Regions from separate parts of the Roseateles paludis genome, predicted to be linked through region 3. Evidence: predicted binding sites of a transcription regulator. Region 3 holds the regulator's gene; each other region holds the start of a gene.
The links. The regulator sigma-54, encoded in region 3, starts transcription at its own class of promoters, with help from an activator protein. The targets are predictions, from matches to a motif close to TGGCANGNAANCTGCTTT.
Positions count from the first base shown of each region.

Region 1 (9,405 bases), on a different contig from region 3:
GCGGCCAGATAGCTGGCACTGGCCTCGCGCGTGGCTTTGTCGTTGAAGGCTTGGCGCGCCGCATCCATGTCGCCGGAGCGGACCACGCTGAGCAGCTTCTCCACCGCTTGGGCAAAGTCCTGCTCCTTGGCCTTGACGCGGTCATAGGCCGCCTGCGAGGAGCTGCCCTCCACGGCCTTGGCCAAGCCTTGGTGCATCTTGCCCGCCTCGGCGCGCAAGGTCTCCACGCGCTTGGCGCTCTTGTCGATGTCGCCGACGCTGTCGGTCGTGATGGCCACGCTGACGGCGTTCAGCATGGCCTGGGCCCCGGCGTCGAGCTCACTGGCCAGCTGTGCGGCCCGGGCCTCGCCGTGCATCAGGCCGGAGACGCGCTCGTTGAACGCGCCCAAACGGTTCCAGCCCACCGCCACGGCCAGCAGCAGCAGCGCCAGCATCAAACCAAATCCCAGCAGCAGCCGTCGGCCGATGCTGAACCCTCGCAATGCATCCATAAAGTCCTCAGTGTGCAGATGGGCGCCCCGCCGCCGGTGCGCCACGTCCCAGTCGATCAGTGCGCCTTGGCTTCCTTGGCAAAGGCCTCGATCACGGCCTTGGCCGCAGGCTTGGGCTCGCCCAGGGTCACCAGGGCCAGTGGGCGCTCGATGCGCTTGGTCTGGACGACCTTGTCCTTGCCTTCTTCGACGAAGCCCTTGCCCACGCCCGCCAGGCCGGCTTCATCGGTACTGACCACCTCTGCGGCGCGCTTGACCGAGGTTTGCGGCTTCACGTCCGGGCCGTACTCGGCCCCGCCCAGCACCAGCTTCTTGATCATGGCGCGGGTGCCGCCGGTGGTGGAGTCGCTGTAGACGACGATGGGCAGGTCCTTGCCGCCCACCTCTTTCCAGTTCTTGATCTTGCCCAGGTGCATGTCGCGGATCTGCTCCCAGCTGAGCTTGCCAACCGGGTTGTTCGGGTGGACGACGAAGACGATCTCGTCCTTGCGCAGCTCGAAGAACTTGACCTTGCTGGCATCGATCTTCTTGCCCGCCACGGCGGCCGCGTCAGCGGCGATGTCCATGGGCTCAGACACCATGGCGATGTCGCTGTCGCCATTGAACAGATCGACCAAGCCCTTGCCGGTGCCAGAGCCAATGATCTGCAGCGTGTGGCCGGTGCCCTTCTCGACGGCGGCCTTGGCGGGCGCCACCACGACATTGAGGACGGTGGACGCCCCGGTGATCTTCAACACATCGGCCTGTGCGCCAGATGCCATGGCCAGGAGAGCTGCCGCGCAGGCAATTGAAAACTTGTTCATCAGGGACTACCTCCAACAAAGATTTGGGAACCCGGAGGGGCTCAACCCGGCATGCTGGGGGCCACGGCTTGGCGGCGCAAGCCTTGTCACGCGGCGGGCCACGGCTTCGTGCGGAATGTCTCAGCACCCGAATGGCCGTGTCACACAGGCGACTTGATCTGTGGGATGGCGGGGCGGCCTTCCCCCTTGCACCACCGCGCGGGCACACATATTGCGATGCCTGCTGCCATGAACAGGACTCGCCCCCACACATCGATGGCCGTGGCCGGGTTGCGCGTGCTCTTGCTCGACCACGGCAAGCAGCGCAGCCCGATCTTCCGTGCCGAGCTGATCCGCTTGCGATGCCAGCTGCTGGAAGTGCTGGACAGTGTGCACGGCCTGCCAGCCGCCATGCTGCGCAGCGAGCCTGATCTGATCCTGATCGACAGTGAGCACATCGACGCCGAGCTGCTCTCCGCGCTGGCAGCCGCACAGGCCTCGCGCCACCTGCCGCTGCTGCTGTTTGCCGATGGCTTGGGGCCAGACGCCATGCGCAGCGCGCTGCAGGCCGGCGTCAATGTGGTCATCGTGGGTGGGCTGCAGGCGCAGCGGCTGGAGTCGGTGCTGCAGCTCACGCTGGCGCGCTTTGAGCAGGACGACCAGCTGCGCCAGGAGCTGGACCGCGTGAACACCCAGTTGGCCGACCGCAAGTCCATCGAGCGTGCCAAGGGCATCCTGATGCGTGAGCAGCACCTCGACGAGGACACCGCCTACCACCGGCTGCGACGCCTGGCCATGGACCGGGGCGAGCCCCTGGCCGCCGTGGCCGCCCGGCTGCTGGAAGCCGACCAGCTGCTGCGCAAGGCCTGAGCCCAGGGCCTGTGCTTCAGGCCTGCGCTTCAGACCTTCACCAGCCCCCTCGATTGCGTGCCTGCTGTGCCGGGCGGCGCGCCTGCGCCCAGACCCCGCCAAGCGCGCAGGCAGCACCGCACCAGCCTGATCCACGCATTTGCACCGCATCAGTGCAAACCCGAGGCCTCAAGCGCCCAGGCCACCCCATGGGCACCAGTGCGCGGCATGCGGGGCCCGACTTGGCGCGGCAAGACCCTGACGAGGGCAGGTTCTTGGCTTCCCCCTGCTGGCACAGGGCGTGCTAACTCAGAGGCAGAGGCTCACAAAGGCGTGGGCATCGAGATAGGCCGCTGGCAATGAGCCGGCACCTGCGGACAACGGCGTCCCACCCCTGCTGCACCTTGGCGTGCGGCGTGGTGGTGACGCCGCTTTTTTTTGCCTTGCTTTGCCCTTCAACTTCTCTGGAGCTTTCACCATGACTGATCGGAACAGCGTGCAGCGTCGTAAGTTGCTCGCCGGTGGCGCCGCTGCCACTCTCGCCAGCCTCACTTCCGGCCTTGCTTCATCAGCCTGGGCCGCCGGCTCGGACAAGCCCGAGAAGGAAGAGGTCAAGATCGGCTTCATCCCGCTGACCGACTGCGCCAGCGTGGTGATGGCGGCCGAGCTGGGCTTCGACAAGAAGTACGGCATCAAGATCATCCCCAGCAAAGAGGCCTCCTGGGCCGGTGTGCGCGACAAGCTCGTCAATGGCGAGCTCGACATGTCCCACGTGCTCTACGGCCTGATCTACGGCGTGCAGCTCGGCATCGGTGGCCCCAAGAAGGACATGGCCGTGCTGATGGCCCTGAACAACAACGGTCAGGCCATCACCCTGTCCAAGAAGCTGGCAGACGCAGGGGCCGTCGATGGCCCGTCGCTCGCCAAGGTGATGGCTTCCAACCCGCGCGAATACACCTTTGCCGGCACCTTCCCGACCGGCACGCACGCGATGTGGATGCACTACTGGCTAGCGGCTGCAGGCATCAACCCGGTTAGCGGCGCCAAGCTGATCACCGTGCCGCCGCCCCAGATGGTGGCCAATATGCGTGTCGGCAATATGGACGGCTTCTGCGTGGGTGAACCCTGGAACCACCGCGCCATCATGGACGGCGTCGGCATCACCGCCAACACCACGCAGGACATCTGGAAGGACCACCCCGAGAAGGTGCTGGGCACGACGCTGGAGTTCGTCAAGAAGTACCCCAACACTGCGCGGGCCGTGGTGATGGCGATTCTCGAAGCCAGCCGCTGGATCGACGCTGGCCTGCAGAACAAGCTCAAGATGGCAGAGACCGTGGCGCAAAAGTCGTACATCAACACCGGCGTCGACGCGATCAACCAGCGCATCCTGGGCCGCTATCAAAACGGCTTGGGCAAGACCTGGGACGACCCCAATCACATGAAGTTCTTCAACGACGGGGCGGTGAACTTCCCCTACCTGTCGGACGGCATGTGGTTCCTGACCCAGCACAAGCGCTGGGGATTGTTGAAGAGCCACCCCGACTACCTGGCCGTGGCCAAGCAGGTCAACCAGGTCGGCATCTACACCGAAGCCGCCAAGGCCCTAGGCATCAGCGTACCCAAGGACCCGATGCGCACCAGCAAGTTGATGGACGGCATCGTCTGGGACGGCAAGGACCCGGCCAAGTACGCCGACTCCTTCAAGATCAAAGGAGCCTGAGCCATGGTTTCCGCCGTCTTTCATTCCCCGCGTGACCTGGGCGACGAGCCCACGGTTGCCGCCAAGCCAGCGGCCGCGCGCCGCCCCGCCACCGCTGCCAACGAGGACGCTGCCCCTGTGACTGCTGCCCCCAAGCCCGCCAAGCCCCCGCGTGCACCGATCGACTGGCGGAGCCTCTCGCTCAGTGTGCTGGCGCCCGTGCTCAGCATGGCCCTGCTCGTCGGCATCTGGGCGCTTGCCACCATGAAGGGGGGCGGCAGCTTCCCGACTCCGGGCGCCACCTGGGAAGCCGCTGCCAAGCTGTTCGCTGATCCGTTCTACAGCAAGGGCCCGAACGACCAAGGCATTGGCTGGAACATCCTCAACTCACTGGGCCGTGTGGGCATGGGCTTTGGCCTGGCCGCCCTCATCGGCATCCCGCTGGGCTTTGTGGTGGGCCGCTTTGACTTTGCCAACCGCATGATCTCGCCGCTGATCTCGCTGCTCAAGCCGGTGTCGCCGCTGGCCTGGCTGCCGATCGGTCTGCTGGCCTTCAAGAGCGCCAACCCGGCCGCCATCTGGACCATCTTCATCTGCTCGATCTGGCCGATGGTGGTGAACACCTCCGTGGGCGTGCAGCGCGTGCCGGCCGACTACTTGAACGTGGCCCGCGTGCTCAACCTGTCGGAGTGGAAGGTCATCACCAAGATCCTGCTGCCGGCCGTGCTGCCCTATGTGCTGACCGGCGTGCGCCTCTCGGTGGGCACGGCGTGGCTGGTGATCGTGGCGGCCGAGATGCTGACCGGCGGCGTGGGCATCGGCTTCTGGGTCTGGGACGAGTGGAACAACCTCAACGTCGCACACATCATCATCGCCATCTTTGTGATCGGCATCGTCGGCCTGCTGCTGGAGTGGACGCTCATCAGCATCGCCAAGCGCTTCTCGTTTGCGGAGGACTGAACCATGACCGCCTTCATCGACATCACCGAAGCCGAAATGGTCTTCAACACCCGCAAAGGCCGCTTCCATGCGCTGCGGGACATCAACCTCAAGATCGACCAGGGCGAGTTCATCACCCTGATCGGGCACTCGGGCTGCGGCAAGTCCACGCTGCTGAACCTGATCGCCGGCCTGCTCACCCCCACGGGTGGTGGCCTGATCTGCGATGGCCGCGAAATTGCCGCCCCGGGGCCGGACCGCGCCGTGGTCTTTCAAAACCACTCGCTGCTGCCCTGGCTGTCCTGCACCGAGAACGTCTTGCTCGCGGTCGAGTCGGTCTTCGGTGGCAAGGAGCCGCGCAAGAAGCTCGAAGAGCGGGCCCGCGCCGCGCTCGACCTGGTGGGCATGAGCCATGCGCTGACCAAACGCCCGCACGAGATCTCTGGCGGCATGAAGCAGCGTGTGGGCATCGCCCGCGCGCTGGCCATGGAGCCCAAGGTGCTGCTGATGGACGAGCCCTTTGGCGCCCTCGACGCGCTGACCCGCGCCCACCTGCAGGACGAACTTCTCAAGATCGTGGCGCGCACCAAGAGCACCGTGGTGATGGTGACCCACGACGTGGACGAAGCCGTGCTGCTGTCGGACCGCATCGTGATGATGACCAACGGCCCGGCCGCCACCATTGGCGAAGTGCTCAAGGTCGACCTGGCGCGCCCGCGCAACCGCGTCGAGCTGGCCGAAGACCCCGACTACGTGCACGCCCGCAAGGCGGTGATCGACTTCCTGTACACGAGGCACAAGCACGCGGAAGCGGCTTGATCAACCGGTCGCACGCATCTCAAAAACGCCGGGCTTACCCGGTGTTTTCACTTCAAGACAGCAGCGTCTGCAGGCTGCGCTGCACCACCTCGGTCAGCGTGTCGAGCCCATGAAAGAGCCGCTCGCTGGCGTTGCACAGGTCGGTCAGCGCCTGCGGCCCGCCGCCCTGGCGCAGCGCGCGCACGAGGCGGGCCCAGTCAGCGTCCACGGTGTCGAAGGCCTCTTGCAGGCCGCTGGCCTTGAGCGGGGCATTGCGCAGCACCTGCAAGGCTTGCAGGAAGGCCTCCAGGTCTTCGGCCAGGCGTTGGGGCTGGTGGCTGGCGTCGGCCTGGGCCAACAAGGCCTCCTTGACGAGGCGCTGGCACAGCAGGCGCTGGCGGGCGCACAGCGAGAGCAGGCGCAAGGGGCGCTCAAAGCCCTCGTCCAGCAAGGCCGCCGCCAGGCGCTCACTCGCATCCACCAGTTGCTGGGCGGCCTCGTTCAGCGCACGCAAGCTGCCCGTGGCCGGCAAGAGCAAGGGCTGCAACCCGGCCCAGCAGGCCATCACGGATGCCAGCTCGGCCTCGCGGATGGGGCCATGCAACAACTCCAGCAAGCGCTGCAGGTTGCCCTCAATGCGGCCAACCGTGTCGCGTTGCAGTTGGCGGGCCAGGTCGAGCTGATCAGGCAGCAGCGTGGCCTGGGCCTGCAGGCGCACCAGGCGCTGGCTGAGCATGCGCTGGGCGGCCGCACGCTCCAGCGCCTCGGCGCGCTCGTGCTGCTGCACCAGCTGGCGCGCCAAGCGTGGCAGCTTGATCTGCGCGTGCATGGCCGCATCGCGCAGCAGCTTGTAGGCGGGCCCCTCGTCCAGCTGCTGGGTCTGCATCAGGACGGCCTTGGCACGGTCGGTCCACTTGCGGTCTTCCAGCAGGCCCTCCTGGTCGGCCAGGCGGGCCTGCACCTCGGCCCAGGTCGACTGGGGCACCAGGACCCATCCCCCGTGCGTTGCCGCACCGCCTAGCGCCACGACGGTGCAACCCGCACGCACCAAGGTATCGCGCAGCGCGTCTGGCAGGTCGTCCGGCACCGCGCAAACCCACTTAAGTGCCTGATTCACGTGACAAGTGCCCCCAAGGATGGCTTCGTGATCCAAGATGGCGCACTGGCACGCTGTTTGCTGGATTTGGTGCATTTCATGTGATCGTCCCGGCCCGTCATTTGGGCGCCTCACTCATGTCGTCATCCTTCAAGACCTTCCTCAAGTCAGGCCACTGGCCCACGTTGCTGGCCTCGTTCCTGTACTTCGATTTCTGCTTTGCCATCTGGGTGTTGAACGGCGCCATGGCGCCCTTCATCACCGAGAGTTTCCACCTCGACGCGGCCCAGAAGGGCTTCATGATCTCGGTGCCCATCCTGGCCGGCGCGCTGATGCGCTTCCCGCTGGGCGTGCTGGCCCAGTACATCGGACGCAAGAACGCGGCCATGGTGGAGATGAGCCTGATTGTCCTGGCGCTGGCCTTTGGCTACTTCGTGGTGGGCAGCTACAGCCATGTGCTGGCCATGGGCGTGCTGCTGGGCATTGCAGGGGCGAGCTTTGGCGTGGCGCTGAGCTTGGGCTCGGGCTGGTTCCCGCCGCGCTACAAGGGCCTGGCAATGGGCATCGCCGGTGCCGGCAACAGCGGCACGGTGCTGGCCGTGCTGTTTGCGCCGCCGCTGGCGCAGAAGTTCGGCTGGCAGACGGTCTACGGCCTCGCCGCCTTCACCATGCTGCTGCCGATGGCGGTGATGTGGTTTGCCGCCAAGGAGCCGCCGGACGTCGAACACCAGAGCTTCCGCGAGCACATCAGCTGCCTCTTTGAGAAAGACGGCTGGGCCTTCAGCCTGATCTACGTGGTCACCTTCGGCGGCTTCATCGGCCTGGCGAGCTTTCTGCCCACCTACTTCTACGACCAGTTCAAGGTCACCAAGGTCGAGGCCGGCCAGCTGACCATGCTGGCCACCCTGATGGGCAGCGCGGTGCGCGTGGTGGGCGGGGCGGTGTCAGACCGCGTCGGCGGCATCACCACGCTGACCGGCGTGCTGGTGGTGGCTGCCCTTTGCCTCGTGGCTTGCGGGATGGCCGGGCAGTCCCTGGTCGTCACGACCCTGCTCTTCATGCTGTGCTTTGCCGCGTTTGGCGCCGGCAATGGCGCGCTGTTCCAACTGGTGCCGCTGCGCTGGCCGCTGACCACGGCTGTGGCCGGCTCGATGATCGGCGAGGTCGGCGCGCTGGGTGGCGGCTTCATCCCCAATGCCATGGGCCAGAGCATGCAGCGCACGGGCAGCTATCTGTGGGGCTTCGTGGCCTTTGCGGCGGTGGCGCTGGCCATGCTGGCGATGCTGCGCGTGGTGCAGATCCGCTGGACCCGCACCTGGGCCGAAAAGGGCGGCCGCGCGCGGCAAGCGCCTGGCCAGCACGAGCCCACCTCCTACGGCCGAGGCTGATCAGGCAGAGATACCGACGCGCAGGCTGGCCGCATAGCCGGCGGACACCGAGCCGGTGACCGAGGGCAACTGCGTGCCGACCCCGTCGCTGAAGATGCCATCGCTGGCCAGCGAGACGCCGCGCAGGTTGGTGGCGCTGCCGCTGTAGCCCGAGGTGGCGTAGACGGCGGCGCAGATGTCCTCAGGCACGGCCAGCTGCGAGGTGCGCAGCTTGTTGGTGTAGCTGCTGGCGGTGTTGCTGCTGCGGTAGATCTCGAAGTGCATGTGCGGCCAACGGCCCGCGTAGCAGCCGGGCACGATGGTGGTGAACGTGGCCTTGCCGTTGCTGCCCGTCACCTGCACGCCGCGCAGGTAGTTCTCGGCCGTGGCGCCGCTGGAGTACATCGAATAGCGGCCCAGCGCGTCGCAGTGCCACAGGTAGATGGCATAGCCCTCCAGGCTGGCGCAGCTGGCATTGGTGTTGACGAGCTCCAGCTCCACCGTCATGGGCACCCCGCCCGCGGTGCCCGAGGCATTGCCGATGCTGGTGCGGATGTCCTGCCGCACGATGCCGCTGAGCGTCAGCACATTGGCGATGCTGCCGTTGGCGGTGTTGGACCCATCGCCCGGATACGGCCCCTCGGTCTCGGAGGGGATCACCGAGCAGCTGCCGCTGGGGGTCGTGGTGGTGCCGCCGGTCGTCGCTCCGGTTGACGTTCCAGTGCTGGTGCTGCCCCCGCCTCCGCATCCCACCAGCGCCAGGCCTCCTGCCCCCAACAACCAGCGCAGGCTGGTGCGGCGCGCCGCCTGCTGCGCCAGCAGGCGGTTCAGGTCATGGGCCAGACCTTGGTCGAAAGGGTCGTGGTGTGTGTGCGGTGTGTGCTGCATCGAGGGGGCGTCCTTGAGCGCGCCACCCTTCCACCATGAAAGGGCCGGCCGTCGCGTTCACAACGCCGGCCCCGGGCCGTTTCATCCCTCAGCCTGACTTGGGCAGCCACATCAACCACGCCACCAGCAGCAGGTTGAAGAGCACCGACACCGCCAGCGCCAGCTGCCACAGCAGCAGCGGGTCGCGCTGCGCCAGCGGTGAGGCGCGCACCGGCTCGACCCCGCGCGCCGCGCCGCGCTCCAGCGCCATCAACAGCTCCTCGGGGGTCTCGAAGCGCTGGCGCACATCGCGGCCCACAGCCTTGTTGACGAGCTGGGCCAGCCACATGGGCACATCGGGCCTCAGGCGGCTCAAGGGTGCGGGCTCGCGCCGAAAGCGCGCCACCTGGTAGGGCTCGACCTCGCCATAAGGCAGCCGCCCGGTCAGGGCTTGGTAGAGCGTGACGCCGAGTGCGTAGAGGTCGCTGCCGGCATCCGCAGCAGCGGGTGGGTC
Region 1 covers NZ_JBDPZD010000002.1:840,582-849,986, forward strand. Annotated here, with positions in the region: gene ABDJ85_RS09840 (methyl-accepting chemotaxis protein) at 1-491, opposite strand, end outside; gene ABDJ85_RS09845 (substrate-binding domain-containing protein) at 548-1,294, opposite strand; gene ABDJ85_RS09850 (ANTAR domain-containing response regulator) at 1,523-2,143, shown strand; gene ABDJ85_RS09855 (CmpA/NrtA family ABC transporter substrate-binding protein) at 2,601-3,845, shown strand; gene ntrB (nitrate ABC transporter permease) at 3,849-4,784, shown strand; gene ABDJ85_RS09865 (ABC transporter ATP-binding protein) at 4,788-5,582, shown strand; gene ABDJ85_RS09870 (ANTAR domain-containing protein) at 5,635-6,546, opposite strand; gene ABDJ85_RS09875 (MFS transporter) at 6,795-8,045, shown strand; gene ABDJ85_RS09880 (dioxygenase family protein) at 8,046-8,912, opposite strand; gene ABDJ85_RS09885 (bifunctional protein-serine/threonine kinase/phosphatase) at 9,001-9,405, opposite strand, start outside.
Region 1: a site for sigma-54 is predicted at 1,495-1,512, ahead of ABDJ85_RS09850 (ANTAR domain-containing response regulator). Genes of this name have one in related genera too.

Region 2 (9,405 bases), on a different contig from region 3:
GCATCCCGGCGCCCAAGACCCCGAGCCACCTCTTCATCGACCGCAAGAGCACGGTGCTCTACGTCAGCCTGCAGGACAGCGATGAGGTGCTGGCCGTCGACCTGGCCACGCAGGGCGTGCGCTGGAAGCAGGCCGTGGGCAAGCTGCCGGCCGACATCTTCCTGACCGGCGACGACAAGCACCTGCTGGTGGCCTTGACCGGCGGGCGCGAGGTGGAGGTCTATGACGTGAGCGGTACGGCGCCCAAGCTCGTGAAGCGCATTGCCACAGGCGACGGTGCCCATAGCTTCCGCGCGCTGGGCGATGGGCGGCATGTGCTGGTGAGCAATCGCGCGGCCAACTTCATCAGCAAGATCGACACGGCCACACTGGCCGTGGTGGACAAGATCCCCGGCCCTAGCGGCCCCGACGACATGGAGGTGCTGGGCGACGGCAAGACCCTGCTCGTTACCTCGCGCTGGGCCGGCAAGCTGACCGAGATCGACCTCACGCAGCGCAAGGTGCTGCGGCAGGTGAAGGTGGGCAAGTCGCCGCACGGCGTGTGGACGCTGGACCACCAGCCCAGACTATGAAGTTTCTGGCGCGATGGCGCAGCTTGGTCGTGGCGCTGGCGTCAGGCGCTGCCTGTGCACAGCCGGCCTGCGACAAACCGGTGTACCTGACCTTCGACACCGGCCACATGGGCGTGGCGCCCTTGATCGCCGAGACGCTCAAGCGCCACAACGCCAAAGCCACCTTCTTTCTGGCGAGTGAACCCACGCTGACCGGCGGCACCACGCTGGACGAGCAATGGGCGCCCTGGTGGCGCGAGCGCGTGGCCGAGGGGCATGACTTTGGCAGCCACACCTGGGAGCACCACGTCTTCCTGCAAGACCTGCCCGAGCAAGACGGCAAGCCCGCTCGCTTCAAGGTGCGCACCCAGGCGGGCATCCAGCCACCGCAGGTGGCGGAGCTGACGGCGGATGACTACTGCGCCAGCCTGCGCCGCGTCGATCAGCGCTTCCAGGAGATGACGGGCCGCCGCCTGAGCCCCATCTTCCGGGCGCCGGGTGGGCGTACCTCGCCAGCCTTGGTGGCGGCCGCGCAGCGTTGCGGCTATGCCCATGTGGGCTGGAACAGCGCGGGCTTCCTGGGTGACGAGTTGCCGAGCGACCGCTTCCCCAATGCGCAACTGCTCGACAAGGCGCTGCGCGACATCAAGCCGGGTGACATCCTGCTGGCCCATCTCGGCATCTGGCAGCGCCAGGAACCCTGGGCGCCGGCCGTGCTGGAACCCTTGATGGCGGGCCTGGAGGCTCGCGGCATGTGCTTCGCGCCCTTGCGGGATCACCCGCGCTACGCTGCACGCCTGCGTGCCGCCAACGACACTCGCCCCCGTGATCGCTGATCTTTTCGATTCCGCCCAGACCCTGCTGTTCGAGGGCTTTGTCCAGCCCCTGGTGTTCTCGCTCGGCCTTGGCAATCTGCTGGAAGACGCCTACGCGGCCACAGGCTGGCTGTTGCTCGGGCTGCTGCAGGTGGCGGCCATGCTGCTCATCATGCTGGTTTTGGAGCGCCGCTGGCCCGTGGAGCCCGTGACCGACCGGCCCGCCGTGGCGGTGGATGTGATCTACAGCCTGGTGCATCGCCTGGGGCTGTTCCGCCTGGTGCTGTTCTTCACGCTGGAGCCGCTGTGGGACGCGCTGCTGGGGCAGGCACGCCTTTGGGGTCTGGAGACCTGGCACCTGGACAGCCTCTGGCCCGGGGTGACCGATGTGGGCTGGGTCTCGCTGCTGATCTACCTGGTGTTGTTCGACTTCGTCGGCTACTGGGTGCACCGTGCCCAGCATCAGTTCCACTGGTGGTGGGCCCTGCATGCGGTGCACCACAGCCAGCGCCAGATGACGGTCTGGAGTGACAACCGCAACCACTTGCTCGACGACGCCTTGCTGGCCAGCGTGTTTGCGCTGCTGGCGGTGCTGGTGGGCGTCGAGCCCGGGCAGTTCGTGGCCATCACCGTCATCACGCGGCTGCTTCAGAGCCTGCAGCACGCCAATCTGCGCTGGCACTTTGGCCGCGTGGGTGAGCGTCTGCTGGTGAGCCCGCGCTTTCACCGGTTGCACCACAGCATCGGCATCGGGCACGAGTCCAGCGGCCGAGGCACCCTGGGCGGCCACAACTTTGGTGTGCTGCTGCCCTGGTGGGACCAGCTCTTTGGCACGGCCAACTTCGACCTGCGCTACGACCCCACCGGCGTACGCGACCAACTGCCCGACGAGGGCGCGGTGGACTACGGCCAGGGCTTCTGGGCCCAACAGGGCCTGGGCTTGAAGCGGATGCTTGGATGGGCCCCACGCTGAGCCGGCTGGCCGACGCGGCCGCGCGCGCCGTGGGCTACTGCCTGCTGCCGCGCGTCATTGCGCTGTCCTTTTTGCCGCTGTTCATCGCCGGCGGGCTGGCCTTTGGCTTCATGTTCTTCTTCTGGGAGAGCGCCATCGACGCCGTGCGCGCCACGCTGGAACAGTGGTCGGTGGTCGAGGCCTTGCTGGCGTTTCTGGACCGCATGGGCCTGCCGCAGTTCCGCAGCGTGCTCGCGCCCCTGGTGCTGATGGCCATGCTGGTGCCGGCGGTCATGGCCGTCGCGCTGCTGTCGGTGGGCCTGATCATGACGCCGGTGATCGTCAAGCTCGTGGCGCGGCGCCGCTTCCCGGGGCTGGAGGCCAGGCGGGGCGGCTCGGCCCTGGTGGGCGTGTTCGCGGCAGTGGGCGCCACGCTGGCTGCGCTGTTGATGCTGATTGCATCGCTGCCGTTCTTGTTCATCCCGCCGCTGGTGCTCATCCTGCCGCCGCTGATCTGGGGTTGGCTGACCTACAAGGTCTTCAGCTATGACGTGCTGGCCGAGCATGCGTCCGCTGAAGAGCGCATCGCCCTGCGCCGCCAGCACCGGCTGCCGCTGCTGGCCATCGGCGTGGCCTGCGGCTACCTGGGGGCGGCGCCCGCGCTGATCTTTTCCCTGAATGCGGCGGCGCTCTTCCTGGCGCCCTTCTTGATCCTGGTCTCGGTCTGGCTTTACACCTGGGTGTTCTGCTTCGCCACGGCCTGGTTCGCCCACTACACGCTGGCGGCGCTGGCCGCACAGCGAGGCACTGTGGAACTGGTGGTGTGATGAAAATTGGACTGCTGGTCATCGGTGACGAAATCCTGTCGGGCAAGCGGCGCGACGCGCACATGGCGCGCTTCATCGAGCTGCTGGCCGAGCGGGGCATGGAGCTGCACTGGGCCCAGTACCTGGGCGACGACCGTGAGCTGCTGGTGGCCAAGCTGCGTGAGGTCTTTGCCAGTGGTGACCTCGTCGTCAGCTGCGGCGGCATTGGCGCCACGCCCGACGACCACACCCGCCAGGCTGCCGCTGCGGCGCTGGGCCGCGAGCTGGCCCTGCACCCCGAAGCGCGCGAGCTGATCTGGGAGCGGGTGCAGGAGCTGGACCGCCAGCGCGGCCTCACGCCCGACCCTGGCCACCCCGACACCCTGCGCCGCTTCGAGATGGGCGTCTTTCCGGCTGGCGCGGGCATCGTCCCCAACCCGTACAACCGCATCCCGGGTTTCTTCGTCGGCAAGGTGTACTTCGTGCCAGGCTTCCCCGTGATGGCCCACCCGATGATGGCCTGGGCCCTGGACCAGCACCCCGAGCTGCACCGCCCCGTCGAGCGCCGCGAGCTCTCGTTCATCGTGCAGGGCGCGATGGAAGCCAGCCTCACGCCTCTGATGGAGGCTGTCGAACAGGCCCATCCGGGCATCAAGGTGTTTAGCCTGCCAAGCGTCGATCACCCCCAGTGGGGCCGCTGCATCGAACTGGGCGTCAAGGGCGCCGCCGACCGGCTCGATCCCGCCTACGCTGCGCTGAAACAGGGCGTGATCCAATTTGGTGCAAACATAAGCACCGAACTGGTGCGATAGGGGCGAGGCGCTCTCTGCATAATGCGCCTGCTTCCCAGCGCCCCATCAGACGCACCAGATCGGGCCGACTGGCATGCAAACTGCTTACAACCACCCCTTGAGGACGCACGCGATTTCGATGGCGTGTGCCCGATCAATCCAACCCAACCACAGCGTTTTCTCGCGAGGAGCATTTGATGGCCAAGACCGTCGCTGATGTGATGCAGATGGTGAAGGACAACGAGGTCAAGTTCGTTGACTTCCGCTTCACCGATACCCGGGGCAAGGAACAGCACGTGTCCGTGCCGGTCTCGCACTTCGACGAAGACAAGTTCGTCTCCGGCCACGCGTTCGACGGTTCGTCGATCGCCGGCTGGAAGGGCATCGAGGCGTCCGACATGCTGCTCATGCCGGATCCCAGCACCGCCAATGTGGACCCCTTCTTCGAAGAGCCCACCCTGATCCTGACCTGCGACGTCATCGACCCGACCGATGGCAAGCCCTACGAGCGCGATCCCCGCTCGCTGGCCAAGCGCGCTGAGGCCTACCTCAAGAGCAGCGGCCTGGGCGACACCGCCTTCTTCGGTCCCGAGCCCGAGTTCTTCGTGTTCGACAGCGTCCGCTGGGGCAATGACATGTCCGGCTCCTTCTTCAAGATCGAGTCGGAAGAAGGTGCCTGGAATTCCTCCAAGGAATACGAGCACGGCAACAGCGGCTACCGTCCCACCGTCAAGGGCGGCTACTTCCCCGTGCCCCCGGTCGATAGCGGCCAGGACCTGCGCTCGGAGATGTGCCTGATCCTCGAACAGATGGGCATCCCGGTCGAAGTGCATCACCACGAAGTGGCGAACGCTGGCCAGATGGAAATCGGCACCAAGTTCAGCTCGCTCGTGCAGCGCGCTGACTGGCTGCAACTGCAGAAGTACGTCATCACCAACGTCGCCCACGCCTACGGCAAGACCGCGACCTTCATGCCCAAGCCCCTGGTGGGCGACAACGGCAGCGGCATGCACGTTCACCAGTCCATCTGGAAGGACGGCAAGAACCTGTTCGCTGGTGACGGCTACGCTGGCCTGTCCGACTACGCGCTGTACTACATCGGCGGCATCATCAAGCACGCTCGCGCGCTGAATGCCATCACCAACCCCGGCACCAACAGCTACAAGCGTCTGGTCCCCGGCTTCGAAGCCCCGGTGAAGCTGGCCTACTCGGCCAAGAACCGCTCGGCCTCGATCCGTATTCCTTACGTCGCCAACCCCAAGGGCCGTCGTATCGAAGCGCGCTTCCCCGATCCTTCTGCCAACCCCTACCTCGCTTTCGCTGCACTGATGATGGCGGGTCTGGACGGCGTGGAGAACAAGATCCACCCGGGCGAAGCCGCCACCAAGGACCTGTACCACCTGCCGCCGGAAGAAGACGCGAAGATCCCGACCGTCTGCCACAGCCTCGACCAGGCTCTGGACTACCTGGACAAGGACCGCGCCTTCCTGACCAAGGGTGGTGTGTTCACCGATGCCTACATCGACGCCTACATCGAGCTCAAGATGCAAGAGGTCACGCGTTTCCGCATGGCTGCGCACCCGGTCGAGTTCGACATGTACTACGCGCTGTGATGGCAGCGGGCAGCATCCCTGCTGCTCCACGATCAAGGGGCCGCCTGCGCGGCCCCTTTTTTGTTGCCCGACGTGTTGTTCGACAATCGCCCGATGCTGATCCGTCCCTTCCTTGCGATCTCAGCCCTGATGCTGCTGGCATCGGCGGTGCATGCCCAGGGTACCGTCTACCGTTGCCCGGGGCCGCCGGTGCTCTACACCGACGCGCTGTCCGCACGCGAGGCGGCCGACAAGGGCTGCCGCACGATCGAGGGCACGCCCATCACCGTCGTGCAGGCGCCGCGCCCACGGTCAGGCGCGCCGGCCGATCCGAATGCCAAGTCGCCAGGGGATGCGCGCATCGATGCCAATCAGCAGAAGTTCCGTGACACCGAACGCCGTCGCCTGCTGGAGGCCGAACTGCGTGCCACCGAGGACCGCCTGTCTGCCGCGCGAGCGGAGTTCAACAACGGCCAGGGCGAACGCCGGGGCGACGAGCGCAACTACCAGCGCTACCTCGACCGCATGGCCGGCCTCAAGGACAGCATCACGCGCCTGGAAGGCGATGTGCAGGCCCTCAAGCGCGAAATCTCCAAACTGCCCTAAGTCTGGCTTCGGCCAGTTGTCTGGCCATGACTGATATCCCGCCACTCCAGCAGGAGCTCTCCAGCTTCGACCTGCTGGCCACCATGGTCGTCGTCGTCGACGCCGAAGGTGCCTGCCTGTTCGCCAATATGGCGTTCGAGAACGTCACCCGGGTCTCGCGCAAGACCCTGGTCGGCACCCGATTGCAGGACATGCTCTCCGAGCCACTGCGCCTGACCGAAACGCTGGATGGCGTCTCGGCCAACCGCTATGCCAGCAGCCGCTTCGATGGCGAGCTGCGCCTGGGCGCCTGGGCGCAGGACGAGCAGCGCCCGGTCCATATCTTTGTCTCCCAGATGGACGGGCCGGGCTCGCAGCGCTTCGTCGTCGAGCTGATCGAGAGCGCGCAGCAGGCGCGGCAGGACCGCGATGAGCGCAACATCGACCAGGTCCAGGCCACCAAGGAGCTGACCCGCAACCTGGCCCACGAGATCAAGAACCCGCTGGGCGGCATCCGGGGCGCTGCGCAGTTGCTGATGCTCGAACTTGAAAGCCTCGACGGCGGGGCCGAGCTGAATGAATACATCCAGGTCATCGTCCACGAGGTGGACCGGCTCCAGTCTCTGGTGGACCGCCTGCTGGCCCCGCACCGCAAGGCCCAGGTGATCGGCGACGTGAACATCCACGAGGTCTGTGAGCGGGTCCGGTCTCTCGTCCTGATCGAGCACCCCAAGGGCCTGTCCATCCAGCGCGACTACGACATCTCGCTGCCGGACTTCCGGGGTGACCGCGAGCAGTTGATCCAGGCCGTGCTCAACATCGTCCAGAACGCCGCCCAGGCCCTCGCACCCCGGATTGCCCGGGGCGATGCCGAGATCGTCATCCGCACGCGCGTGGCCCGCCAGATCACCATCGGCAAGCAGCGCTGGCGCTTGGCATTGGAATTGCATGTCGAGGACAACGGACCTGGCATACCGCCTGATATCCGAGACCGCATCTTCTTGCCCCTTGTGTCGGGGCGGGATGGCGGTTCAGGATTGGGCCTCACGCTCGCCCAGACCATCGCCCAGCAGCACCAGGGCATGATCGACGTCGAGAGTGAACCAGGTCACACCGACTTCCGCATCACTCTGCCATTGCCCTGATGAAATCGATTTGGGTTGTTGACGACGACCACTCCATCCGGTTCGTGTTGGAGAAGGCGCTCGCCCGCGAGGGTCTGCCTGTGCGGACCTTTTCCAACGCCCGCGACATGCTGGCTGCACTCGACGACGAGACCCCCCAGGTCCTCGTCTCCGACATCCGAATGCCGGGTGGTTCGGGCCTCGAGCTGCTGGCCAAGGTCAAGGCCCGGCTGCCGGGCTTGCCCGTCATCATCATGACGGCCTACTCCGACCTGGACAGTGCGGTCTCCGCCTTCCAGGGCGGTGCCTTTGAATACCTGCCCAAACCCTTCGACCTCCCTCGCGCCGTCGAGCTGATCCGCCGTGCGCAGGAGGAAAGCCAACGCGAAGCGTCCGAGCAGGAGGCCGCCGCCGAGGTGCCCGAGATGCTGGGCCAGGCCCCGGCCATGCAGGACGTCTTCCGTGCCATCGGCCGCCTCTCGCAGAGCCACGTCACCGTGCTCATCACCGGCGAGAGCGGCTCGGGCAAGGAGCTCGTCGCCCGCGCACTGCACAAGCACTCGCCGCGCGCCGAAGGCCCCTTCGTGGCCATCAACACGGCCGCCATTCCGCGCGACCTGCTGGAGAGTGAACTCTTCGGCCATGAGCGCGGCGCCTTCACCGGCGCGCAGACCTCGCGGCGCGGGCGCTTTGAGCAGGCCGACGGCGGCACGCTCTTCCTCGACGAAATCGGCGACATGCCCTTCGAGCTGCAGACGCGATTGCTGCGCGTGCTGTCAGACGGACAGTACTACCGCGTCGGCGGCCACAGCCCGCTGCGCAGCAATGTGCGCGTCATCGCCGCCACCCACCAGAACCTTGAAGACCGCGTGCGGCAAGGCGCCTTCCGCGAGGACTTGTTCCACCGCCTCAACGTCATCCGCCTGCGCCTGCCCCCGCTGCGCGAGCGCCGTGAAGACATCCCCGGCCTCGCACGCCACTTCCTGCAGCGCAGCGCCACCCAGCTCGGTGTCGAGCCCAAGCGGCTTTCCGAAGCTGCGCTGGCCAAGCTCACGCAGTTCGACTTCCCCGGCAACGTGCGGCAGCTGGAGAACATCTGCCACTGGCTCAGCGTCATGGCCCCGAGCCAGACCGTCGAGCCCAAGGACCTGCCGACCGAAGTGCAGGACAGCTCCGCGAGCCTGGGAGGTGGCGCGTCGCTACTCGCCTCCGGTGCACTGGCGGCGCCTGTATCGCTGGACCCAAGCCGCCCCGAGGCGGGGGCTGGCGTGGGCTTCCCTGGCCAGCCGGCACGCAGCGCGGTGCCCGTGAATGGTGGCGGGAATGGCAGCGGTAACTCGTCGCTGTCCGAAGGTGGCTGGCTCTCCGACATGGCCCAGGAAGCGCGGCGCCTGCTGGTGGCCGGCGACCCCGAGGTCTGGGACGCGCTGACCCGTCAGTTCGAGGCTCAGCTCATCATCACGGCGCTGGACATCACCCGGGGCCGCCGCATCGAGGCCGCGCAAAAGCTCGGCATCGGCCGCAACACCATCACGCGCAAGATCCAGGAGCTGGGGCTGGACGTGTGACCGGTACCCCGGCTCGGGCCGTGCGCCGGGCCGCCCCAAGCCGGCCCGTCTGGTGCGCGGGCGGCTCAATGCCGCACAGCGCGCCGTCCCCTCGGGGGACCGTTCAAGGTACTCGTTGAACGAGGGGCTTGGAGGACTGACCCAACCAGACCTCCAGCCCCTGCGCGTTCAGTTCGACGTCCATCGCCAGCCATTCGGCGGCGCGGTCGGCGTCGAAGGGGCCCTGGTGTTGCACCAGGTCGGCCAGGTAGAGCGCCAGCAATTCCGACTTCAGCAGCCGATGCCGCTCGGGCGATTCACGCAGCGCCAGCGCGATCTGCGTCATCCCGTCCACCAGCGCCAGCATGCCTGCCGCCAGACGCCGCACGTCGGCCGCATCGTGGCCCACGCGGCCATAGTGGGTCAGGTACATCGCGGTGGGGCCGGTCTCCAGCAGCTGTGCCACCGTCGTCTTCAGCGCGGTGGGGTCGAACTGCACCGGCGTGCTCGTCGGCAGGATCCACGCTTGGCTGTTTTGCCCCAACTGGCGGTCGAACTCGCGGTACGACAGCCCGAACGTGTCCCCGCAGAACCAGCCCTGGCTGCGCGCATCCCAGATCGCATGGTGGTGCTTGCAGTGCC
Region 2 covers NZ_JBDPZD010000007.1:9,123-18,527, reverse strand. Annotated here, with positions in the region: gene ABDJ85_RS18270 (YncE family protein) at 1-572, shown strand, start outside; gene ABDJ85_RS18265 (polysaccharide deacetylase family protein) at 569-1,387, shown strand; gene ABDJ85_RS18260 (sterol desaturase family protein) at 1,377-2,339, shown strand; gene ABDJ85_RS18255 (EI24 domain-containing protein) at 2,324-3,145, shown strand; gene ABDJ85_RS18250 (competence/damage-inducible protein A) at 3,145-3,936, shown strand; gene glnA (type I glutamate--ammonia ligase) at 4,113-5,528, shown strand; gene ABDJ85_RS18240 (hypothetical protein) at 5,622-6,113, shown strand; gene glnL (nitrogen regulation protein NR(II)) at 6,140-7,237, shown strand; gene ntrC (nitrogen regulation protein NR(I)) at 7,237-8,784, shown strand; gene ABDJ85_RS18225 (MBL fold metallo-hydrolase) at 8,888-9,405, opposite strand, start outside.
Region 2: a site for sigma-54 is predicted at 4,006-4,023, ahead of glnA (type I glutamate--ammonia ligase). Genes of this name have one in related genera too.

Region 3 (9,405 bases):
GCTGGGCGTGAGTGCGCCGGAGCAGATGAGCAGGGAACAGCCGGAGGCGGTCGAATGAGTGCAGAGAAGAAGGAAAAGGGCGGGTTCTTCGTCGGCGTGATCGTCGGGCTGCTGCTTGGGCTGGCCATTGCACTCGGCGTGGCGCTCTACATCACGAAGGCGCCTGTCCCCTTCATGAACAAGCTGCCCCAGCGCACGGCCGAGCAGGACGCCTCCGAGGCCGAGCGCAACAAGAACTGGGACCCCAACGCCCCGCTGGCCGGCAAGGCTGCCGCCCGCAGCGCCAGCGGCGTGGTGGTGGGTGGGGCCGCGTCGGCGCCGGTGGCGCCGGCGCCAGCAGCCGCAAAGGTAGACGCCAAGCCGGATCACAAGGCCGACGCCAAACCCGAAGCAAAGGCCGACACGAAGCCCGACGCAAAAGCCACGGCGGCGTCCGCCGCGGCGGCGGCCTCGGCAGCCGGCAGCGACCCCACGGTCTACTTTGTCCAGGTCGGCGCCTACGTGCGCGCCGAGGACGCCGAGAGCCAGAAGGCCAAGCTCGCGCTGCAAGGCTTCACCGCCAAGGTGCTGGAGCGCGAGCAGTCCGGCCGCACCGTCTTCCGCGTGCGCATTGGCCCCTTTGACACCCGCGCCGAGGGTGAAGCCCAGCAGACCAAGGTCGAAGGCGCCGGCTTCGAGGCCAACCTCGTCCGCGTCCAGCGCTGAAGGAGTCGCCCATGGTGATGCCCCGCCGCCCCCTCGTGCTTGGACTGCTGCCCGCCAGCTTGGGTCTGCCCCTGGCCGAGGCGCAGGCCCAGGCCGGCCCCATACCGGGCCGCCACTACGCAGTGCGCAACGCTCCGGCCCAGGCTCCAAGCGACCCCACGCGCATCGATGTGGTGGAGTTCTTCTGGTACGGCTGCCCGCATTGCTATGTGTTCGAGCCCGTGATCGAGCAATGGGCCAAGCAGTTGGCGGCAGACGTCAACTTCCGGCGCGTGCACGTGCAGTTCCGCGCCAACATGAAGGGCCACCAGCGCATGTTCTTTGCGCTGGAAGCCCTCGGGCTTGAACCCCAGGTCCGGCCTGCAATCTTCGCGGCCATGCATCGCCAGGGCCAGATGCTCGACGACCTGGAGTCACAGGCGCGCTTTCTGGCCATGGCCGGCGTGGACAGTGCCAAGTACCAGGCCGCCTGGAAGTCCATGGGCGTGGCCACGCGCTGCCTGCAAGCCGACCGCCTGGCTGAAGCCTACGACATCGACGGCGTGCCCTCGATTGGCATCGCCGGCCGCTTCCTGACATCGCCGAGCATGCAGAACACCGCCGAAGGCCTGCCCGAACCCGAACTTGGCCGCCGCGCTGTGCAGGTGGCCGACTACCTCCTCCAACGCCAACGGACCGCCCGATGAAACGCCGCGACCTCTCCGCCCTGATTGCCCTCGCCCCCTTGGCCGACCTGGCCAGCGCACAAGGCGCGCCGGTCGAAGGCAAGCACTACATCCGCCTCGGCCAAGCCCTGCCCAGCACGCCGGGCAAGATCGAGGTCGTCGAGTTCTTCTTCTACCTGTGCCCGCACTGCTTCGCCTTTGACCCGGTGCTGGAACAGTGGGTCAAGACCCTGCCGGCCGACGTCACTTTCCGGCGCGTCCCCATCGGCACCCAGGCCCAGCTCAAGCTGCTGGCCAAGGCCTACTACGGGCTGGAGAGCCTGGGCCAGACCCACGCCACCCACTCGGCACTGTTCAACGCCATCCACCGCGAGCGACTGGACCTGAGCACCGAGGACAAGCTGCTGGCCTTCCTCGGCCGCATCGGGCAGGACCCGGCCAAGGTCAAGCAGGCCATGAATTCTTTCGGCGTCCAGACCAAGGCGCAGCAGGGCCTGAAGCTGGCCGAGTCCAGCGGCGTCGACAGCGTGCCCCAGCTCACCATCGCCGGCCGTTGGCGCACGGGGCCCGGCATCGTTGGCGCACCCGGGCAGGCAGAAACCGTCTCGGGCCAACAAGCCTGCGCCGTTGCGGATTTCCTCATCAAACAGGCACGCGGCAAGGCTTGATTTCGGTCGGGCGCACCGGCGCAGGCGCCTAGAATCGCCTGCAACTTCTGTGCCGCCATGATCCGAAACGCGCCGCTGCTGGCCCCCGCCCTGCTGACCGCCCTGCTCGCCACGCTGTGGGGAGCCCCCGCCGCGCAGGCGGCCAAGACCGACCGGACCCAGCCCTTCGTCATCCAGTCTGACAACGGTGGCGAGGGCAACAAGATCTCGCAGCGCACCCGCCTGACGGGCAATGTGGTGATCTCCCAAGGCACGCTGCAGTTGCGCGCCGAGAGCGTGGACCTGCGCATCACGGCCGACGGCTTCCACCAGGCGCTGGCCAGCGGCACCACCGGCAAGCCGGTCAGCTTCAGCCAGGGGCGCGACGTGCCCGGCGAGAGCGTCCAGGGTCAGGCGGACCAGGTCGAGTTCGACACCAAGAGCGACACCGTGCGCTTCATCGGCAATGCGGTGGTCAAGGTCTTGCGCGGCACGGCCGTGGCCGAGGAGGTCTCGGGCGCCGTGGTGCTCTATGACAACCGCAACGAGGTGTTCCGCTTCGAGGGGGGCCACGCCTCGCCCAACCCGGCCGGCCGTACCCGACTGGTGATCATGCCTCGGGCCTCGGCGGCCGAGGCAGCAGCCTCCGCGGCACCGTTGCCGCTGCAGCCCAGCACCACGCTCACCCCTCCCGCGAAGACCGCTCCGTGATGACTGCCGCGACGGAGAGCCGCCACGAGACTGCCGCGACGGAGAGCCGCCTCGACGCCGAGAGCCTGGCCAAGAGCTACGGCGTGCGCCGCGTCGTCAAGAACGTGCACCTCAGCGTGCGGAGCGGCGAGGTGGTCGGCCTGCTGGGCCCCAACGGCGCCGGCAAGACCACCAGCTTCTACATGATCGTCGGCCTCGTCCGCTCGGACGCGGGCGTGATCCGCATCGACGGCCAGGAGGTGCAGCGCTTGCCCATCCATGCCCGCGCGCGGCTGGGCCTGTCCTACCTGCCGCAGGAGGCCTCGATCTTTCGCAAGCTCAGCGTCGAGCAAAACATCCGCGCGGTGCTGGAGCTGCAGCAGGACGAACGCGGCCGCTCCCTGCCCAAGGCGCGCATCGACGAGCTGCTCGAAGGCCTGCTGCACGACCTCTCCATCGAAAGCCTGCGCCACAGCCCGGCCCCCGCCCTCTCGGGCGGCGAGCGCCGCCGCGTCGAGATCGCCCGGGCGCTGGCCACTCAGCCGCGCTTCATCCTGCTGGACGAGCCCTTTGCCGGCGTGGACCCCATCGCCGTGCTGGAGATCCAACGCATCATCGGCTTCCTCAAGGCGCGCGGCATCGGGGTCCTGATCACCGACCACAACGTCCGCGAGACCCTGGGCATCTGCGACCGGGCCTACATCATCAGCGAGGGCACGGTGCTGGCCCAGGGCACGCCGGACGAGATCGTGGCCAATCCGGACGTTCGCAAGGTGTATCTGGGCGAACACTTCCGCATGTAGGGCAAGAGCGTCCGTCGATGAAGCCCACCCTACAGCTCCGCCTCAGCCAGCACCTGGCGCTGACGCCCCAGCTGCAGCAGTCCATCCGCCTGCTGCAGCTCTCGACCCTGGAGCTGAACCAGGAAGTCGAGCAGATGCTGGCGACCAACCCACTGCTGGAGACGGAGGAGGAGTTCAGCGTCAGCACGCCCGAGCTGGCCAGCAATGCGCCGGCCGAGCGCGACGATGCCGCCCCCGACTACAACGACAGCGCCGAAGCGAACACTGAAACTGCAGGCGAGCGCGAGCTGGCAGCCGACGACTTTGGCACCACCGACCGCGAGGACTGGTCCAACGGCACCGAAGGCGACGACTTCGACGGCATCCGCGAGCTGCCCAGCAGCAGCCCGGCCAGCAGCGGTGACGACGACGGCGAGCGTGGCGAGACCGAGTCGGCCGACATCAGCCTGGCCGAGCACCTGGCCCAGCAGCTGGCCGGCATGCACCTCTCGGCGCCCGAACGCACGGCGCTCCAGATCCTGATCGACTCGCTCAACGAGGACGGCTACCTCGAAGACAGCCTCGAAGAGATTGCCGCCAGCCTGCTGCCCGGCGAGGACGAAGAAAACGCGGAAAGCCGCGAGGAGCTGCTCGACCACCTGCGCATCGCCCTGCGCTGGCTGCAAAGCCTGGACCCCGCCGGCATTGGCGCCCGCAGCCTGCCCGAGTGCCTGTGCCTGCAGCTGGCCACCCACCCGGCCAGCCCCGAGCGCGACCTGGCCGCCACCATCGCGCGCAGCCACCTGGAGCTGATGGCGCGCCGCGACACGCGCCGCCTGCTGCTGGAGACCGGCGCCGACGAGGCCCTGCTGCGCCGCGCTCAAGGCCTGATCACCACGCTGGAGCCCAAGCCCGGCCGCCGCTTTGCCACCAACAGCGCCGCCGCCGTGGTGCCCGACGTCATCGTGCGCAAGACCGGCCCCGGGGGCCGCGAGTTCCGCGTGATGCTCAACCCCGATGTCGCCCCCAAGCTGCGCATCAACGAGCTCTATGCCAATGCCCTGCGCGCCACGCGCGGCGGCATCAGCAACTCGCCGCTGGGCGGGCAGTTGCAGGAGGCGCGCTGGTTCATCAAGAACATCCAGCAGCGCTTCGAGACCATCCTGCGTGTCAGCACCGCCATCGTCGAGCGCCAGCGCGGTTTCTTCCAGCACGGCGAACTGGCCATGAAGCCCCTGGTGCTGCGCGAGATTGCCGACGAGCTGGGTCTGCACGAGTCCACCATCTCGCGCGTCACCACCGCCAAGTACATGGCCACGCCCTGGGGCACCTTCGAGCTGAAGTATTTCTTCGGCTCGGGCCTCAACACCGAGACCGGCGGCGAGGCCTCCAGCACCGCCGTGCGCGCGCTGATCAAGCAGTTCATCGCCGCCGAAGACACCAAGAAGCCGCTGTCGGACAGCGCCATCGCCGGCATGCTCGACGAGCAGGGCATCCAGTGCGCGCGCCGCACCGTCGCCAAGTACCGCGAGGCGATGAAGATCGCCCCGGCCAACCTGCGCAAAGCCCTCTGATCACAGGGCCTACCGGCTGCGGAGCAGCCGGGTGTCGCGTGCTCAACACAGACACGCAAATGTCATGGGCGCTGAACCGCCAAAAAGCACCGATTGGCCCCCTCGCAACTTACCAGGGTCGGTTGTGAGCCCCCCGGAACTGACAGCACACTCAAATTCGCATGCGAGCAAGGCTCCAGGTCGTTGCCGCCGCACAGGGAGAGTGCAGTCACGTGGGCGTTGACCCCATGGCTCTCCTTGTTGTCGGCGCCTGCGCTCGCAGCGTCAACTTTTCAGGAGAGGCTCCCCATGTCCATTTCTTCCGTGTCCAGCAAGCTTTTCGCGACGGCCCTCGTCGCTGTCGGGTTCGTCGTCAGCACCGCCTCCGCCGCATTGCCTCCAGAAGTGCAAGCCAAAGTGGACAAGGCCAAGACCCGCCTGGTCGCGCTGGCAGCCGACCCCGGTGTGATCGCCGCCATCAAGGACGCCAATGCCAAGGGCGACGGCGGCATGACCAATGGCAAGTGGGTCGATCTGCCGGACTCCGACGCCTTCATCCAGGCCCTGCTCAAGTCCAAGGTCAGCCTGCAGATCGCCAAGTGGGAGCAGGAAGACGACAACATCAACAAACTGCTGCTGCGCGACCAGAAGGGCAACCTCGTTGGCGCCAGCGTGCGCCCGCTGATCTGGAACAACGCGACGCGCCCGGTCTTTGCACAAGCCCTCAAGGGCCAGGCCTGGGCCGCTGACGAGATCAAGCCCGACACCTCGACCCAGGTGCCCAGCGTGCACGTGTCAGCGCCGGTGCTGGACCACGGCAAGCCCATCGGCGTGCTGCACGGCGCCGTAACCGCCAAGTGATAGCGCGAAGTGAAAGCGTGCCGGGCTGCTAGCGGCCCGGCTGGATGCACAACCGTTCCCAGGAGCAAGACATGCTCAACTCCCTCAAAGTCGGACACCGCCTTGCGGCCGGCTTTGCCACCGTGCTGATCCTGCTCGGCATCATCAGCATGCTGTCGCTCGGCCGCCTGGCCTCGCTCAAGTCCGATCTGGCCGCCGTCACGGGCGAAGCGCCGGAACGCCTGGCCAGCAAGCTCAGAGACCTGGCGCGCTACCAGAGCGTGACCATCCGCGACGTGATCATGCAGGACGACATGGCCTTCAAGAAGAAGGAATTCGACCTGATGAAGGCGGCCCGTGCCGACTACGAAAAGACCTCGGACAGCCTGGCCGCGCTGGTGCAGAACGAACCTGCTACGCGTGACGCTTTGGCCCGCGCCGCCAGCGCGCTGGCCAGCACCAAGGGCATGATCGAGAAGATCGTCAACCTGACCATGAGCGATGACATGGCCGGGGCCTCGGCCATGATCCGCGACCAGCTGCGCCCCGCCCAGGTCGCGCACGTCAAAGCGCTGGACGAGGTGATCGACAGCATCAAGGTCTCCTCCAGCCGGCGCGACGAAGCCGCGACCGCCAGCTACCGCGTGTCGGTGTGGCTGATCATCGGGCTGTCGGTGGCGGCGCTGCTGGTGGGCGGCATGGTGGCCTGGCGCATCCAGCTCAGCATCACGCAGCCGCTGGCCGAGGCGGTGTCGATCGCCCAGTCCATCGCCGAAGGCGACCTCTCGCGCGAAATCCACGAGCACTCGAACGACGAGATCGGCCGGCTGATGCATGCGCTGCATGCCGTCAACGGCGACCTGAGCCGCATCATGCAGACCGTCCGTGCCTCGGCCGAGACCATGCAGACCGCGACCGTCGAGATCGTGGCCGGCAACTCGGACCTGAGTCAGCGCACCGAGCAGCAGGCCGCCAACCTCGAACAGACCGCCGCCTCGATGGAGGAGCTGACCTCCACCGTGCGCAACACCGCCGACACCGCACAGAGCGCCTCGACCCTGGCTGGCCAAGCCAGTGAATCGGCGGCCAAGGGCGGCTCGGTGGTGGCCCAGGTGGTCGAGACCATGAGCGCCATCCAACAAAGCTCGCGCAAGATCACCGACATCATCGGCGTGATCGACGGCATCGCCTTCCAGACCAATATCCTGGCCCTGAACGCCGCCGTCGAGGCGGCCCGGGCCGGCGAGCAAGGGCGGGGCTTTGCCGTCGTGGCCGCCGAGGTGCGGGCCCTGGCCCAGCGCTCGGCCCAGGCCGCGCGCGAGATCAAGACCCTCATCGGCGCCAGCATGGAGAACGTCGAGACCGGCAGCTCGCTGGTGGCCGATGCCGGCGTCACCATGACCGACATCGTCGATCAGGTGCAGAAGGTCAGCAGCCTGATCGCCGAGATCAGCGCCGCCACGCAGGAGCAGACGCGCGGCATCGCCCAGATCAACCAGGCCGTCGGCCAGCTGGACCAGGTCACGCAGCAGAACGCCGCCTTGGTGGAAGAGAGCGCCTCCGCCTCCGAGAGCCTGCAGCAGCAGGCCAACCACCTGGTGGAGACGGTGGGCGTGTTCCGACTCGCCCGGGGCCACGGCTGACCACACGCTGCCACCGACCCCGCGCCTGCGGGTGTCGGCAAAGGCGACACAGCGCCGCTGCGCGCACCGGCCAACGCCGCTAACTCCTTGTGCGCCCAAGGAGTCTGGCGTTTGGCATGGTTCCTGATATGGAGAGGACAAGCGGCAGGGACTGACGCGAGGCAACCCTCGCGACACCCTCCCGACCGCCCAAGCACCTCCAACAAAAGCGCACTTCGAAGTCTTCGAGCCCGCCACCCGGCGGGCTCTTTTTCTTGCGGACGCGCGGCGACAATCCCACCCGTGCCGCCCTCCTCCAAGCTTTCCCTCTTCGTCCCCTGCGCCTCCGGGGTGGAACCCCTGCTCGAAGCCGAGCTCAAGGCCTTCCTGCCGCCCGGCGTGCGCAGCAAAGTCCAGGCCCTGCGCGGCGGCTGCGGCCTGCAAGGCAGCCTGGAAGATGCCATGCGCATCAACCTTGAAACCCGCCTCGGCCAGCGCGTGCTGGTTGAACTGATCGAGGACCCCTACCGGCATGAAGACGACCTCTACGCGCTGGCCTTGCGCGTGGACTGGCGCGACTGGATCACCCCCCAGCACACGCTGCGCGTGGACGTCACGGCCCAGCGCTCGCCGCTGCAAAGCCTCAACTTCGCGGCGCTGCGCATCAAGGACGCCATCTGCGACCAACTGCGCGAGCACACGGGCGAGCGCCCCAGCGTGGACACCAGCCGGCCCGACCTGCCCGTGGTGCTGCACGTCGGCCCCGAGCGCGCGGCGCTTTACGTGGATACCTCGGGCGAGCCGCTCTTCAAGCGCGGCTGGCGCATCGACAAGGGCGACGCTCCGCTGAAGGAGACGCTCGCTGCTGCCATGCTCGCGGCCGCCGAGTGGCGCGGCGACAGTGCGCTGCACGACCCTTGCTGCGGCTCGGGCACCATCCCCATCGAGGCCGCGCTGATCGCCACCGACACCGCACCCGGCCTGCAGCGGCGCTTTGCCTTTGAGCGGCAGTTGCCCTTCCAGAAGCTGCGCGCCGCCTGGGGCGAGATGACGCAAGCCGCCCGCGCGCGCATCCACCCGCCGAGCGTGCCCATCTATGCATCTGACGTGGCCTTCCGGATGGTCGACTTCGCGCGCCGCAACGCCGAGCGTGCGGGCGTGGCGCAATACATCCAGTTCAACGGCGGCGATGCGCTGGAGCGCCCGGCGCCCGCGCTGCCCGAGGGCCTCCGCGGCAGCATCCTGATGAACCCGCCCTATGGCGAGCGCATCGAGGTGCGCGGTAAGGCAGCACTGACGCGCGATGCTGGCGGCAGCGAGGCTCGCGACGGTGGCGACGATTTCTTCCCCCGCCTGGCGGCGCACTGGAAGCGCCAGTACACCCAGCATGAAGCGGGCTGGACGGCCTGGATGCTGAGCCCCGACATGAAGCTGCCCAGCAAGATGCGGCTCAAGGAGTCGCGCCGCGTGCCGATGTGGAACGGTCCCATCGAGTGCCGGCTGTTCCGCTTCGACCTCGTCAAGGGCTCGGCCCGCAAGCCGGCAGAACCCGTCGAAGGCGAGTGAGCCCATGAAGCGCCGCCAGCTGCTGGCCGCGCTGACGGCCGCAAGCCTGGGCCGCCTGGCCGTTGCCAGCACGGCGGCGCCGCGCCTGGAGGCCTATCCCTTCCAGCTCGGGGTGGCCAGCGGCAGCCCGACCGACAGCAGCGTCGTGCTCTGGACCCGCGCGCTGCCGCTCAACCCGCTGAACAACCCCTGGGCCACGCAGACCCTGGAGCTGCGCTGGGAGCTGGCCACCGACCCGGGCTTCACGCAGCTGCTGCGCCAGGGCAGCGTGCAGGCCCTGCCGATGCTCGCGCACAGCGTGCACGTCGAGCCCCAAGGCCTGCCGGCCGACACCG
Region 3 covers NZ_JBDPZD010000001.1:1,123,572-1,132,976, reverse strand. Annotated here, with positions in the region: gene argS (arginine--tRNA ligase) at 1-58, shown strand, start outside; gene ABDJ85_RS05350 (SPOR domain-containing protein) at 55-705, shown strand; gene ABDJ85_RS05345 (thiol:disulfide interchange protein DsbA/DsbL) at 717-1,391, shown strand; gene ABDJ85_RS05340 (thiol:disulfide interchange protein DsbA/DsbL) at 1,388-2,038, shown strand; gene lptA (lipopolysaccharide transport periplasmic protein LptA) at 2,096-2,728, shown strand; gene lptB (LPS export ABC transporter ATP-binding protein) at 2,728-3,510, shown strand; gene ABDJ85_RS05325 (RNA polymerase factor sigma-54) at 3,528-5,063, shown strand; gene ABDJ85_RS05320 (hypothetical protein) at 5,352-5,903, shown strand; gene ABDJ85_RS05315 (methyl-accepting chemotaxis protein) at 5,975-7,525, shown strand; gene ABDJ85_RS05310 (THUMP domain-containing class I SAM-dependent RNA methyltransferase) at 7,808-9,070, shown strand; gene ABDJ85_RS05305 (alkaline phosphatase D family protein) at 9,075-9,405, shown strand, end outside.